Regions from separate parts of the Streptomyces sp. NPDC058579 genome, predicted to be linked through region 2. Evidence: riboswitches for the same ligand, from Rfam matches in the RefSeq annotation. Region 2 holds a riboswitch; the other holds the start of a gene.
What was found. Region 2 has a riboswitch for cobalamin ahead of ACFWRO_RS16160 (energy-coupling factor ABC transporter permease). Riboswitches for the same ligand answer to the same signal wherever they lie in the genome.
Positions count from the first base shown of each region.

Region 1: linked by a shared signal. The riboswitch ahead of ACFWRO_RS35580 (ribonucleoside-diphosphate reductase subunit alpha) and the one ahead of ACFWRO_RS16160 (energy-coupling factor ABC transporter permease) in region 2 are both predicted to bind cobalamin.

Region 1 covers NZ_JBHXPI010000066.1:3,168-10,722, forward strand. Annotated here, with positions in the region: gene ACFWRO_RS35550 (carbohydrate ABC transporter permease) at 1-295, opposite strand, end outside; gene ACFWRO_RS35555 (extracellular solute-binding protein) at 374-1,654, opposite strand; gene ACFWRO_RS35560 (GntR family transcriptional regulator) at 1,938-2,702, shown strand; gene ACFWRO_RS35565 (DUF3311 domain-containing protein) at 2,817-3,083, shown strand; gene mctP (monocarboxylate uptake permease MctP) at 3,080-4,705, shown strand; gene ACFWRO_RS35575 (GNAT family N-acetyltransferase) at 4,793-5,296, shown strand; cobalamin riboswitch at 5,363-5,505, shown strand; gene ACFWRO_RS35580 (ribonucleoside-diphosphate reductase subunit alpha) at 5,631-7,555, shown strand, end outside.
Region 2 covers NZ_JBHXPI010000011.1:11,056-18,610, reverse strand. Annotated here, with positions in the region: gene ACFWRO_RS16180 (FAD-dependent oxidoreductase) at 1-146, opposite strand, end outside; gene ACFWRO_RS16175 (ATP-binding cassette domain-containing protein) at 343-1,191, opposite strand; gene cbiQ (cobalt ECF transporter T component CbiQ) at 1,188-1,937, opposite strand; gene ACFWRO_RS16165 (energy-coupling factor ABC transporter substrate-binding protein) at 1,947-2,309, opposite strand; gene ACFWRO_RS16160 (energy-coupling factor ABC transporter permease) at 2,309-3,007, opposite strand; cobalamin riboswitch at 3,036-3,260, opposite strand; gene ACFWRO_RS16155 (PTS-dependent dihydroxyacetone kinase phosphotransferase subunit DhaM) at 3,325-3,729, opposite strand; gene dhaL (dihydroxyacetone kinase subunit DhaL) at 3,726-4,340, opposite strand; gene dhaK (dihydroxyacetone kinase subunit DhaK) at 4,349-5,341, opposite strand; gene ACFWRO_RS16140 (LysR substrate-binding domain-containing protein) at 5,916-6,971, opposite strand; gene ACFWRO_RS16135 (molybdopterin-dependent oxidoreductase) at 7,404-7,555, shown strand, end outside.

The sequences.
Region 1 (7,555 bases), on a different contig from region 2:
ACTCGGCGTCACCGAGGATCTTGGTGAAGTTGTCGAGGCCGGCCCACTCGGCCTCCTGGAAGCCCCAGAGCTGGGGCTGTCCGAAGACCTGGAAGGAGAGGGTGACCAGGCGCACGAGCGGGTAGCCGAGCACCAGGAACAGGACGAGCAGGCAGGGCGCGAGCAGCAGCCATGGGATCCCACCCCCGCCCGCGGTCGGCTTCTTCCCCGGCTTCGGGGTACCGGCTCCGGAGCCGGATGGTGGCGATTGCCGCACCGGCGGCACCTTCGCGGTGGTTGTGTCTGCGGCACTCATCCCGTGCTCCTCAACGATCCCTCTCGTGGTACGGGAAGCAGGGCCCCGTCATCGTGGTGACGGGGCCCTGCCCATAGGTCACTTGGTGTTGATGACCTTGTCGATCGCGGCGTCCGCGTCCTTCGCGGCGGCGTCGACCGACTTCTTGCCGTTGGCGATCTCGATGAGCATCGTCTTGAGGATCTGGGCCTTCTCGACCTGGCCCCAGCCCGGAGCGGTCGGCACGAACCAGCTGGACTCGGCGGCGGTGGCCGCGACCGTGGTGGCCGGGTCGGCCTTCAGCGGGGCGAGGTCCGCCTTGTTGTTGGGCAGGTTGCCCTTGGCGACGAGGCCCTTCTGGCCCTCGGCGCCGGTGAAGGCGGCGATCCACTCGGCCGCGACGCCCTGCGCCTTGGACTTGACCGGGATGGCCAGGTCCGAGCCGCCGAGGAAGACCGGGAGGTTCTTGCCGGACGGGCCGGGCATCACGAAGTTCTCGAGCTTGTCCTTCAGCCCGCCGACCTTGTCGCTCTCCGGGGCGGCCGCGGTGGCGCCCTCCCAGCCGGCGGCGAAGATCGTGGCGGAGTTGCCCTGGCCGAAGACGACCGGGCGGTCGGACTCGTCCTTGGTCTTGTCGCCGTGCATGTACTTGTCGACGATGTTCTTGTACTCGTTGAGGCCCTTGACGGACTCCGGCGAGGACAGGTTCGCCTTCCAGCTGTCGCCCTCCTGCTTGGCGATGGAGCCGCCGGCCTCGTAGACGAAGGACATCGCGGCGTACCAGTCCGGCGACGGCTGGTACCAGGCGCTGAACTTGTCGCCCTTCTTCTTCTGGATGGCGTCGAGCGCGGCGGTCAGCTCGGCCCAGGTCTTCGGGGCGGCCTTGACGCCCGCCTCGGCGGCGATGTCCTTGCGCCAGGTGCCCACGCGGCCACCGGCGTAGTAGGGGACGCCGTAGGTCTTGCCGTTGTAGGTGACCGAGTCCTTGAGGGCGTCGAGCCACTTGTCCGAGTTCTCGAACTTCGAGGCGTCGACCTCGGCGAAGGCACCCTTGGCCATGTAGCTGATCATCTCGGAGTTGCCCATTTCGACAACGTCCGGGGCCTTGTCCGTGGCGAGCACCGCGTCGAGCTTGGTGTTCTTGTCCGGCCAGCCGTAGTACTCGTGGTTGATCTTGATGCCCGGGTGCTTCTTCGTCACCGCGTCATCGGCGGCCTTGACCAGCTCGGGCCAGTTGTTCTGGGCGTCGACCGTCAGCCAGACGGTCAGCTCCTTGGCGTCTCCGCCGGCGTTGTCCCCGCTCTTGTCGGTACCGCCGCATGCCGCGACGCCGACCATGATGCCCGCGACGCCGATCGCCGCGATGAGCTTGCGCTTCACGCCACCCTCCTCAGGGATGCCTGCAACCCCCCCACCGCGCGAAGACATACGTCGAGTAGTGCTCGTGGGGCTGGGACCTGGTCTTTAATGGTTTAGACCAGTACCCGGAGCTTGGCCTAGACCTTTAGGGGTGTCAAGGGTGTATAAGAAGGGCAGTCGCGTCCGTTATCGGACCGACACCTGAGGGAGGGCGACGACCCGTGACCGGTCCGTGCCACCATGTGAGCCGCGACAGACGGAGGAGCCGGTGACGGCAGCAGCACAGCAGTCGGGAAGGCAGGCCATGGCCACGGACGCGGGCAGCACGGACAAAGAGGGCGGCGTCGCCACCCGCACCGCGCGCGTACCCAAGTACTACCGGCTGAAGCGGCACTTGCTCGACATGACCGAAACCCTGCCCCCCGGCACCCCGGTCCCGCCCGAGCGCACCCTGGCCGCCGAGTTCGACACCTCGCGCACCACCGTGCGCCAGGCCCTCCAGGAACTGGTCGTCGAGGGCCGGCTCGAACGCATCCAGGGCAAGGGCACGTTCGTCGCCAAGCCCAAGGTCTCCCAGGCGCTCCAGCTCACCTCCTACACCGAGGACATGCGCGCCCAGGGCCTGGAGCCCACCTCGCAGCTGCTCGACATCGGGTACGTCACGGCCGACGACACGCTGGCCGGGCTGCTCGACATCTCCCCCGGCGGGCGCGTCCTGCGGATCGAGCGGCTGCGGCTCGCGAGCGGCGAGCCGATGGCGATCGAGACCACGCACCTTTCGGCCAAGCGCTTCCCCGCGCTGCGCCGTTCGCTGGTGAAGTACACCTCGCTCTACACCGCGCTCGCCGAGGTGTACGACGTGCACCTCGCCGAGGCCGAGGAGACCATCGAGACCTCGCTCGCCACGCCGCGCGAGGCCGGCCTGCTCGGTACGGACGTGGGCCTGCCGATGCTGATGCTCTCCCGCCACTCGCTGGACGCCCAGGGCGAGCCGGTCGAATGGGTGCGTTCGGTGTACCGCGGCGACCGATACAAGTTCGTTGCCAGGCTCAAGCGCCCCAACGGCTGACAAAAGGCCGCACACCCACCGTCCGCTATCCGGACAGGGGTTCCATACCGCGAAACCGTCCCCTAGATTTCCTGCGCATTACAACAGGTGATCAGCGAGGGGACGGTCCGCCGTATGTCCGAAGAGACGTCGGAAGAGCCACAGGGCAAACCACCAACCGTCACGCCCCTAAGGGTCGTCGTGGCGCTCTGCCTGTTCGCCCCCTTCGTGGCGATGCTCTGGGTGAGTTCGTACGCGAAGGTCGAGCCGACGTTCATCGGCATCCCGTTCTTCTACTGGTACCAGATGGCGTGGGTCGTCATCTCGACCGCGCTGACGATGATCGCGTACGTGCTCTGGCAGCGTGACCAGCGCGCCCGGAAGGCAGGTGCGTCGCGATGAACGACGGCGTGAACGGCGTCGCACTCGCCGTCTTCATCTTCTTCTTCCTGGCCGTCACGGTCATGGGCTTCCTGGCCTCGCGCTGGCGCAGGGCCGCGAACGAGAACAGCCTCGACGAATGGGGCCTCGGCGGCCGGTCGTTCGGCACCTGGGTCACCTGGTTCCTGCTCGGCGGCGACCTCTACACCGCGTACACCTTCGTCGCGGTCCCCGCGGCGATCTACGCGGCGGGCGCGGCCGGCTTCTTCGCCGTGCCGTACACGATCCTGGTCTACCCGCTGATCTTCACCTTCCTGCCCCGCCTCTGGTCGGTGTCGCACAAGCACGGGTACGTCACCACCTCGGACTTCGTCCGCGGCCGCTTCGGCTCCAAGGGCCTGTCCCTCGCGGTGGCCCTCACCGGCATCCTCGCGACGATGCCGTACATCGCGCTCCAGCTGGTCGGCATCCAGGCCGTCCTGGACGTGATGGGCGTCGGCGGCGGCGAGAACACGCACTGGTTCATCAAGGACCTGCCGCTGCTCATCGCCTTCGGTGTCCTCGCGGCGTACACGTACTCCTCGGGCCTGCGCGCCCCGGCGCTCATCGCCTTCGTCAAGGACACGCTGATCTACATCGTCATCGCGGTGGCGATCATCTACATCCCGATCAAGCTGGGCGGCTTCGACGAGATCTTCGCCAAGGCCGGCGAGGCGTACGCGACGATCAACCCGGCGACCGACAAGCCGCGTGGCGCGCTCGTGCCCGGCGAGATGGGTCAGTGGGGCTACGCGACGCTCGCGCTCGGCTCGGCGCTCGCGCTCTTCATGTACCCGCACTCGATCACGGCGACGCTCTCCTCGCGCAGCCGTGACGTGATCCGCCGCAACACCACGATCCTTCCGCTGTACTCGCTGATGCTGGGCCTGCTCGCGCTGCTCGGCTTCATGGCGATCGCCGCCGGGGTCAAGGTCTCCAACGGCCAGCTGGCGATCCCGCAGCTGTTCGAGAACATGTTCCCGGACTGGTTCGCGGGTGTGGCCTTCGCCGCCATCGGCATCGGCGCGCTCGTACCGGCCGCGATCATGTCGATCGCCGCCGCCAACCTCTTCACCCGCAACATCTACAAGGACTTCCTGAAGCCGGACGCCACGCCGGCGCAGGAGACCAAGGTGTCCAAGCTGGTGTCGCTGCTGGTCAAGGTCGGCGCGCTGGCCTTCGTCCTCACCATGGACAAGACGGTCGCGATCAACTTCCAGCTGCTCGGCGGCATCTGGATCCTGCAGACCCTCCCGGCCCTGGTCGGCGGTCTCTTCACCCGCTGGTTCCACCGCTGGGCGCTGCTCGCCGGCTGGGCCGTCGGCATGGTCTACGGCACGGCCGCGGCGTACGGCGTGGCCAGCCCGACCCAGAAGCACTTCGGCGGCTCGTCCGCCGAGATCCCGGGGATCGGCGAGATCGGCTACATCGGCCTCACCGCCTTCGTGCTCAACGTCATCGTCACCGTCGTCCTCACCTTCGTCCTGAAGGCCGTCAAGGCGCCGGAGGGCGTGGACGAGACCTCGCCGTCGGACTACACGGCGGACGCGGGCGACAAGGGCGTCTCGACCGAGCTGCCGAAGGTCGGCGTGAGCTCGCACTGACGCCGTAACGGCACCACGTGAGGGCCCGGGGTTTCCGAGCGGAAATCCCCGGGCCCTTCGCCGTGCCCCTCGGGCAGACTGCGGGCCATGGACATCACGATCAGGGCGGTACGGCCCGAGGAGTACGAGACGCTCGGCGAGATCACCGCCCGCGCCTTCCTCGACGACGGACACCTCGACTTCGGCGAGGACGACGACTACCTGCACGTCCTGCGCGACGTGGCCCGGCGCGACGCCGAGGCCGAGGTCCTGGTCGCGGCGGACCGCTCGGGGCGGCTGCTCGGCGGGGTGACCTTCACCCCCGGAGACCGGCCGTGGGCCGACCTCGCCGGGGCGGGCGAGGCGGAGTTCCGGATGCTCGCGGTCGCGAAGGCGGCGCGCGGCCGAGGGGTCGGCGAGGCGCTCGTCCGGGCCTGTGTCGAGCGGGCGCGGACCCTGGAAGGGTGCGTACGGGTCCGGCTCTCCACGCAGCGCGGCATGTCCGGCGCGCACCGGATCTACGAGCGGATGGGTTTCGTCCGCACTCCGGAACGCGACTGGAAGCCGATCCCGGACATGGAGCCGCTGCTCACGTACGCCCTGGAGCTGTGACCCCCGGGTATTCCCTGATTCCCGAACGAATTCGGGGGCGACACAACATGTGGGGGGTGCCAAGAGCGGCGCCCCCCACATGTATGCTCGTGCTCGCTGTCGTCGCAGGGGAATCCGGTGCGAATCCGGAACTGTCCCGCAACGGTGTGCTTTTGACGGCTTCGTCCGTCCGGTCAGTCCGAAGACCTGCCGACAGCGCACCCGGTCCTTCCGTTCCGGGTGTCACAGACGTCTGGGCCTCGCGGAGTGGGCCGTGGCGCGGTTCTCCCCTGCCTTCGGGGAGCCGCCGCCCGCCTCCCGCGCCGGCCCCGAGCCGAGCGAGGGAGAGCCCCACGTGACCATCGCGCCCGCCGATCCGGCCGCAGCGATCGAGAGCGACGGCAACGAGAGCGACGGACCCGGGACCGTGCTCCTGCGGACCCTGACCGACCTCACCGCCGACCTCACGGACACCGACCCCGGCAAGGTCGCCGCCGCCGCTCTGCGGGGCCGCAACGCCGGCTCGGACGAGGCGGAGCTGCGCGAGCTGGCCACCGAGGCGGCCGCGGGTCTCATCGCCGAGGACCCGGCCTACTCCCGGCTCGCGGCCCGGCTGCTGACCATCACGATCGCGGACGAGGCGGCCTCCCAGGGCTCGGTCTGCTTCTCCGCCTCCGTCGCCGTCGGTCACCACGAGGGCCTGATCGCCGACCGCACCGCCGACTTCGTCAAGCTGCACGCCGACCGTCTCGACGCGCTCATCGACGGTAAGGCGGACGACCGCTTCGGCTACTTCGGTCTGCGCACCCTCTACTCCCGCTACCTGCTGCGCCACCCGATCACCCGCCAGGTGATCGAGACCCCGCAGCACTTCATGCTGCGCGTCGCCTGCGGCCTCGCCGAGGACGACTCCACCCGCGCGCTCGACGAGGTCGCCGCGCTCTACCGGCTGATGAGCCGGCTCGACTACCTGCCGTCCTCCCCCACGCTCTTCAACTCCGGCACCCGTCACCCGCAGATGTCGTCCTGCTACCTCCTCGACTCCCCGCTGGACGAGCTGGACTCCATCTACGACCGGTACCACCAGGTCGCGCGCCTCTCGAAGCACGCGGGCGGCATCGGCCTGTCGTACTCCCGCATCCGTGCCCGCGGTTCGCTGATCCGCGGCACCAACGGGCACTCCAACGGCATCGTGCCGTTCCTGAAGACCCTGGACGCCTCCGTGGCGGCCGTGAACCAGGGAGGCCGGCGCAAGGGCGCGGCCGCGGTCTACCTGGAGACCTGGCACGCGGACATCGAGGAGTTCCTTGAGCTGCGCGACAACACCGGTGAGGACGCCCGGCGTACGCACAACCTGAACCTCGCGCACTGGATCCCGGACGAGTTCATGCGCCGGGTCAACGCGGACGCCGAGTGGTCGCTGTTCTCCCCGGCGGACGTGCCCGAGCTGGTCGACCTGTGGGGCGAGGAGTTCGACGCCGCGTACCGCGCCGCCGAGGCGAAGGGGCTTGCCCGCAAGACCATGCCGGCCCGTGACCTGTACGGCCGGATGATGCGGACCCTGGCCCAGACCGGCAACGGCTGGATGACCTTCAAGGACGCCTCGAACCGTACGGCCAACCAGACCGCCGAGCCCGGCCACACGGTCCACTCCTCGAACCTCTGCACGGAGATCCTCGAGGTCACGGACGACGGGGAGACGGCCGTGTGCAACCTCGGCTCCGTCAACCTGGGTGCGTTCGTCGTCGGTTCGGACATCGACTGGGAGCGGCTCGACGAGACCGTCCGTACGGCCGTCACCTTCCTCGACCGGGTCGTGGACATCAACTTCTACCCGACCGAGCAGGCCGGCCGCTCCAACGCCCGCTGGCGCCCGGTGGGCCTGGGCGCGATGGGCCTCCAGGACGTCTTCTTCCAGCTGAAGCTGCCGTTCGACTCCCCCGAGGCGCGGGCGCTCTCCACCCGGATCGCCGAGCGGATCATGCTCGCCGCGTACGAGGCCTCCGCCGACCTCGCCGAGCGCAACGGCCCGGTCCCGGCCTGGGACAAGACCCGCGCCGCGCGCGGTGTCCTGCACCCCGACCACTACGACGTCGAGCTCAACTGGCCCGAGCGCTGGGCCGCGCTGCGCGAGCGGATCGCGACCGTCGGCATGCGCAACAGCCTGCTGCTCGCCATCGCGCCGACGGCGACGATCGCCTCGATCGCGGGCGTGTACGAGTGCATCGAGCCGCAGGTCTCCAACCTGTTCAAGCGCGAGACGCTGTCGGGCGAGTTCCT
Region 2 (7,555 bases):
TAGAAGGCGGCCATGCGCGCGAACCCGTTCTCGGCCTCTTCGAGGCCGACGTGCATGGAACCCATGAGCACCCGGTTGGGCAGGGTGGTGAACCCGAGGTCGAGCGGGCTCAGCAGGTGCGGGTACGGGGTCGGGGTCGCGTTCATGGGGGGCGCCTCCTCGCGCAGGGTGGTCACCCCTTGTTGTAGGTGACCCCGACCCTGTTATGCAACTAGTTGCAGAAGGCTGCCCGAGTGATCTGTACTACTAATCGGTAACCGTCCTGCTCGGTAACCGCCCTGCTGGGTGACCGCCCTGCTCGGTATCCGCCCCACTCGGTATGCGCCCTACTGGGTATCCGCGCTATTCCGCCGCCGTCGCCCCCGCCCACACCGCGAGCTCCTCCGCCGTGCGCGGACCGGGCGTGTCCGCGGCGAGCAGGCCGTGGGCGCGGAGGAGGCGGGTGACCGCCATGCCCCACGGGCGGCGCAGGCGGGCCGCGTCCAGGAGCGCGTCGTCGGCGAGCAGCGTCTCGATCGGGCCCGTCCGCAAGCCCTCCGGGGTGAGGACGGCGGCCTCGTCGGCCCAGCGCAGCGCCAGGTCGACGTCGTGGGTCGCCATCACCAACGTCGTGCCCGAGTCGCGCAGCCGGCCGAGCACCTCCAGGAGCCGCTCCTGCCCGTGCGGATCGAGCCCGGCGGTCGGCTCGTCCATGATGAGGACCCGGGGGCGCATCGCCACGGCGCCCGCGATCGCCGCCCGCTTCCGCTGCCCGTACGAGAGCAGATGGGTCGGCCGGTCCTCCAGGGCGACGATGTCCAGGGCCTCCAGGGCCTCGCGCACCCGGAGCCGTACCTCCTCCTCCGGCAGCCCCAGGTTCATCGGCCCGAACGACACGTCCTGTCCGACCGAGGCCGCGAAGAGCTGGTCGTCCGGGTCCTGGACCACCAGCTGCACGGTCGTCCGCAGGCGTGTCAGCCCCTTCCGGTCGTACGACACGTCCGTACCGTCGAGCCGGAGTGACCCGCTGCCGCAGCGCAGGCCCCCGCTCAGCAGTCGCAGCAGCGTCGTCTTGCCGCCGCCGTTGCGGCCGAGCAGCGCGAGCGCCCGGCCCTCCGGCACGGCGAAGTCGATGCCTACGAGGACCACGGGACCGTCCTCGTAGGCGAACGTGGCCTTCACCAGTTCCACGACAGGGGGTGCGGGGCTCACGGCAGGGACCTTTCCAGTACGAGAGTGAGGGCGACGAGCCCGGTGAGCAGGCCGGCCGTCGAGGCCAGGAAGCGGCCCGATACCGCGGCCTCGGGCACCAGGACGCGCAGCGTCCCGTCGTAGCCCCGTCCGGCGAGCCCGGTCTGGAGCCGCTGCGCCCGGTCGAAGGCGCGGACGAACGCCGTCGCGCCGAGCCCGGCGAGCGAACGCCAGGTCGCCGCCCGGGTCGTCAGCCCGAGCCGGGCCGCCTGCGCCTGTCGGATTTTGGATATTGAATCCAAAAGAAGAAAGCTGATCCGGTACATCACCAGCGCCACATCCACCACGGGCGCCGGCACCCCGGCCCGTACAAGCCGGGGCAGCAGGTCCGACACGGGCGTGGTGAAGGCGAACAGCAGGACGCCCAGGGACGCCGATGAGGTCCGCAGCAGCAGCTCACCGGCGTGGACCGGCCCGTCCGGCGCGAGCGCGACGAGCCCTCGCGCCCCGCCCACCTCGAACAGGAGCGGGATCGCCCCCGTCACACAGAAGCCCAGCGGGATGCGGAAGGCGCGCCACAGCTGGCGCCCGGGCACGCCCGCGGGACCGAGGAGGACGGCCAGGGTGGCCGCCGCGACCAGGACGGCGCCCGGCCACGGCGGCAGACAGACCGCGCACAGTGTCAGGCCGAAGCCGAGCACGGCCTTCTCGCACGGGTGACGGCGGCGCCAGCGACTGCTGTGCGCCGCCGCGTCGATCGGCAGCACCGGCGGCGGTTACGCGTCGCCGGACGCCGCCGAGCCGGACGCCGCCCCCGACCGCAGCGCCTTCGCCTCGGCGCGGGCCTCGCCCTGCTTACGGCCCCGGTGCACGCCGAAGTAGTACGCCAGCACACCGGCGCCGAGCGCGGCCTGCAGGGCGAACAGCGCCGACTCGATCTCGCCGGAGGCCGGCTCGTAGAGCGGGCTGAACCACGGCTCGTAGTCGGGAGCGATCTCCGTGATCGCCGCCTCCGCCTCGGCGTCCGCGCCCGCGAACGGCTCCTCCTTGTGGTCGCCGAGGCCCAGGACCAGCGGGAGCACAGCCAGGGCCGCGACGACGAGCAGGAGCAGGGAGTTGATCTTCGCGTTCCGGCTCATCAGGCGCTCGCCTCCGCGTTCTCGTTCTTCTTCCGGGACGGGAGCAGGACCCCGAGCCGGGTCAGGTCCGCCTTGCTGGACTGCTTGAGCAGCCGCATCACGAGGACCGTGAGCAGCCCCTCGCTGACGGCGAGCGGCAGCTGCGTGACGGCGAAGATGGAGCCGAACTTGGCCAGCGCCCCGGCCACACCGCTCCCCGGGTCGGGGAAGGCCAGCGCGAGCTGGACACTGGTCACGCAGTACGTCGACAGGTCCGCGACGAACGCGCCGAAGAACACGCTCACCATGAGCGGCACGTCGAACCGGCGCAGCAGCCAGTACGTACCGAATCCGGCCCACGGCCCGACGATCGCCATCGAGAACACGTTGGCGCCGAGTGTGGTGAGCCCGCCGTGCGCGAGCAGCAGCGCCTGGAACAACAGGGTGATCGTGCCCAGGACCGCCATCACCGGCGGTCGGAACAGGATCGCGCCCAGACCCGTACCGGTCGGGTGCGAGCAACTGCCCGTGACCGACGGAATCTTGAGCGCGGACAGGACGAAGGTGAACGCGCCGGACGCGCCGAGCAGCAGAGTGGACTCGGGGTTGGCCTTGACCTCACGGGTCAGCGCGCGGACGCCGTGGACGACAAAAGGAGCAGACGCGACGCCCCAGGCGGCCGCGTGCAACGGGGGTAGATACCCCTCGGCTATATGCATGGTTGGGAGACCCTCTCCAGCACCTCGTGGATGGACAACGCACCTCGGCCGGTCTCCTGGCTGACGGGTCATGCCGCCGCGGCTCCGCCTTCCCACACCGCCGCGGTCTCCCGCGGCGGTCCAGTGGCTTCCCCGGAGGGATGGAGCCGGACTTCCCGATCACAGTGGCGAGGGCCGCACCGGTACCGCACCGGTTTCCCGTACACCAAGGCGCTGTGACATTAGTGGGTTGACCAGGTACATCACAACATCGGTGCGCCCCCGGACGGTGTGTGACAGATCTCCCGCGCGCCCCCTCACGCTGTTGAGCCCCTCGCTCACTCCTTCCGGTAGGTGTACGCCTCCGCCGCCGCGGCGGTCACCGCGTCCAGGTCCCCGCCCGCGCTCGCCGTGACGAGCGCGGCGACGGCGCCCTCGACGAAGGGCGCGTCCACGAGACGGGCTCCGTCCGGCAGCTCGTCCCCCTCGGCGAGGAGCGCCTTGACGGTCAGGACGGCGCTGCCGAGGTCGACGAGGAGGGCCACCCCGGCGCCCCCGTCGACCGCGCGTGCCGCCTTGACGATCCGCTCGGAGCTGGTGCCGAGCCCCCCGTCGGGGGTGCCTCCGGCGGCGGCCACGGGCGCGGTCGCCCCGCCGCCCGCAAGCCCCCGGGCCAGGGCGGCGACGGAGTCGGCCACGGCCGCGCTGTGCGAGACCAGGACGATGCCCACCTGACCGGTCATGCGGCGGCCACCTCCGCGAGCGCGGCGATCAGCAGCGCCGACGACGTCGCCCCGGGGTCCTGGTGCCCGACCGACCGCTCGCCCAGATAGCTGGCCCTGCCCTTGCGCGCCCGCAGGGGTACGGTCGCCAGGGCGCCGGCCTCGGCCGCGTCCCGGGCGGCGGCGAAGGAGTCGCCGAGCGCCTCGGCCGCGGGCACGAGCGCGTCCAGCATCGTCTTGTCGCCGACCTGGGCCCCGCCGAGCTGACCCACGGCGGCGACCCCGGTGGCCAGCGCCGCCGCCAGCTCCTGCCGCGTCACCGCCCCGGCGTCGCCGAGCGCCTTGCCGGTGCGGCGCAGCAGCGTCCCGTACAGCGGCCCGGACGCCCCGCCGACGGTGGAGATCAACTGCCGCCCGGCGAGGACGAGTACGGCCCCGGGCGTGGCGGGCGGCTCCTTGTCCAGCACTTCCGTGACGGCGGCGAACCCCCGCTTCAGATTGGCGCCGTGGTCAGCGTCGCCGATCGCCGAGTCGAGCTCGGTGAGACGGCCGGCCTCCCGGTAGACGGCGGCAGCGGCGGCAGCAAGCCACCGACGGAAGAAATCGACGTCGAACTGCTCGACCTGGTTCATTTCCCCTCTCACCGACCCCATCGCAGAGCGGCCGTCTGCACGGGCGCGTCCCAGAGCCGCAGCAGCTCCTCGTCGGCCTCGCAGAGCGTCACCGAACAGCCGGCCATGTCGAGCGAGGTCACGTAGTTCCCGACCAGCGTGCGGGCGACGGGCACCCCGCGCTCGGCCAGCACCCGCTGCACCTCGGCGTTGAACCCGTACAGCTCGAGCAGGGGCGTGGCCCCCATCCCGTTCACCAGGGCGAGTACGGGACCGGACGGCTGAAGGTCCTCCAGTACGGCGTGGACGGCGAAGTCGGCGATCTCGCGAGAGGTCATCATCGCCCGCCGCTCCCGCCCGGGTTCACCATGAATCCCCACCCCCAACTCCAGCTCTCCCTCGGGCAGTTCAAAGGTAGGACTGCCCTTCGCGGGCGTGGTGCAGGCACTCAACGCCACGCCGAAACTCCGCGACCGCTCGTTCACCCGCCGCGCGATCGCCTCCACCCGCTCCAGAGACACCCCCTCCTCGGCGGCGGCCCCGGCGATCTTCTCCACGAAGAGCGTCGCCCCGGTACCGCGCCGCCCGGCCGTGTAGAGACTGTCCGTCACGGCCACGTCGTCGTCCACGAGCACCTTGGCGATCTGAATGCCCTCGTCCTCGGCGAGCTCGGCGGCCATCTCGAAGTTGAGGACGTCCCCGGTGTAGTTCTTGACGACGAACAACACCCCGGCCCCACTGTCCACCGCGGCGGCGGCCCGCACCATCTGATCGGGCACGGGCGAGGTGAACACCTCCCCAGGACAAGCGGCCGCCAACATCCCGGGCCCCACAAACCCCCCATGCAAAGGCTCATGCCCAGACCCGCCCCCGGAAACCAGCCCCACCTTCCCGGCAACGGGCGCGTCCCCCCGCACCACGACCCGGTTCTCCACATCGACCCTGAGCTCGGGATGCGCGGCGGCCATGCCACGCAGCGCGTCGGCGACGACGGTCTCCGGAACGTTGATTAGCATCCTCATGGGTACCTCCTGGTGAGATGAGCAGGCGAGCGGCTGGGCTGGGTTTTTGCAGGTCAGGCCAGGCGAGGCGAATTATTGATCTTGGCGGTCTGCGGCGGCGAGGGGTGGTTCTGGGCGGTACTGATGCTGAGTAAATGCTGAGTTTCCTGATGATGCATCAGTTCTCGTCGGACGAAACGAGCTTTGCGAACGCGCATCATGCCGCAAACATCGACGCGCGGTCGAGGGCGCGCACCGGTGCGTCCTTGCTCGGATTCGGGTGATGCCGACTCTGGGAAGCCTGCGGGGCTGAAGGGTCCCGGCTATGCGCGGAACACCCGCTCGTGCTCCGTGGCCTGACCTCACGAAATGGCTTCGCGCCGGGGTGCCGGCCGCCGGATGGATCAACTCCGATTGCGCGGAGAGAACCAGACCAGGTAGTTGTGCGCGATGCCGACTCTTGGAACGCCTGTGCTTGCGCGGAGAGGACTACCGGTCCCCGATCCCGTGCCCACGCTGTCGCCGGGAGACCTCCGGTCGCGCGGAGAGGATGACGTCGACTCGGTCCGGTCGGAGTTCTCCTAACGGCCAAGTACTAGCGCGCGATCGCAGTTCGAGGCGAAGAAGTGGTGGAGGAGGTAGCCGTCGACCGCGCCGTGCTCGTCTGCGTACCGCTCGATGGTCTCGCGGATGCGGGATGGGAGGGCGACGCCGCGGTAGTCGGTGGGCTTGGTGCGCTTGTGCGCAGGAGTTCGTCCAGGGCTTGTCGTACGTCCGCCTCCCGGGCCACCGTCAGCAGTGCACCGGTGAGGATGGACGGCGGGTCGTCCGGGCCGGTCACCAGTCCGACGCGCGGACCGTGCGCCGGGCCGTCGAGCGGAACCACGCGCAGTCCGTCGGGTACGCCGAACATGTGCAGCCACGCATGCGAGATCACGCAGGACCAGCGCCCGCCGGGCAGATGGGCGTAGATGCCGGCGACGGTGTCCGACTCGATCGCGGGGGCCGCCCTGGCACCGTCCGCGGCGAAGCACTCGTCGATGATGCGGCGGTTGCGCATACGGGAGTTGAGCAGACACAACGGGAGGGCGGCAGCCTGCGCCCAGCGGGCCGTGGACGCGCTGCCGAGAGGCCCGTCGACGGGGGTGAGGAGGACGTACCTCTCCTCGTACAGCGGTAGCCGTCGCAGGCCGGCCAGCGCCTCGTCGTCGAGGTACGTCATCGCCGCGTCCAGCTCGAACTCGGTCAGCCCGCGCCGGATCGCTTCCGAGGAGAGCGACTCGATGCTCACCCTGACCCGGGGGTGGCGCTCACAGAACGGGTTCGTCAGCAAGGACGCGGTGGGCAGTGCGGTGGGCACCACCCCGAGGCGGAGGGTGCCGGTCAGTCCGTCGTGCATCGCCGACAACTGCTGCCTCAGCGCCTCCTGTTCGGCGAGGATCCGGTGCGCCCACACCAGGACCACTTCGCCCTCCGGCGTGAGCCCCTCATACCTCCGCCCCCGGCGCACGATCGGCACGCCCAGTTCGTGTTCGAGGCGCCGGATCGCGGCGGACAGCGATGGCTGGGAGACGTAGCACGCGGCCGCCGCGCGGACGAAGTGCCGCTCGCGGGCGAGCGCGACCAGGTACTCCAACTGGCGTAGCAGCATGCGCGACCCCCTGGGGTCTCGGTGTCCGCGGGTGCTCCTTCGAACCGGCCACCCCGCTCTCTAGCCGAAGGGTGTCGACTGTTCGGCCAACTCGCGCTCCAGATAGACCCACGCAGCCGGGCAGCATGAAGTCTCCCGTACGGTACGAGGAGGCGGCAGCCCCCGCCCTGCGGATGCGTGGTCGGATGCGCGGACGGTCCACCACGCCCGCTGCTCACCCGCCGCGTTCTTGGCGTTCAGCATCCTCACCTCACACGGACCCGTCCCAGAATGTGCGCGGGGTGTAACCCCGGACAATTCCAGTGTGTGACAGGCTGGAAATTCGATCTTCCTACGGTGCTGATCGTGGGATGGGGCTCGCCGTCGGCGGGTCCATCCCGGCTTGGGACGGTACACGCGCGGTGGGGCGGGGATTCGGTGGCATCTGGCTCGATGGACGGCAGCAGCGTCCGCACGGTCTGCTCGTACTGCGGCGTCGGCTGCGGAATCGTGCTCGACATCACGCGGGACCCTGCCGACGGCCGCCGCCGCGCGGCGAAGGCGTCCGGGGACAAGGCGCACCCCGCCAACTTCGGCCGCCTGTG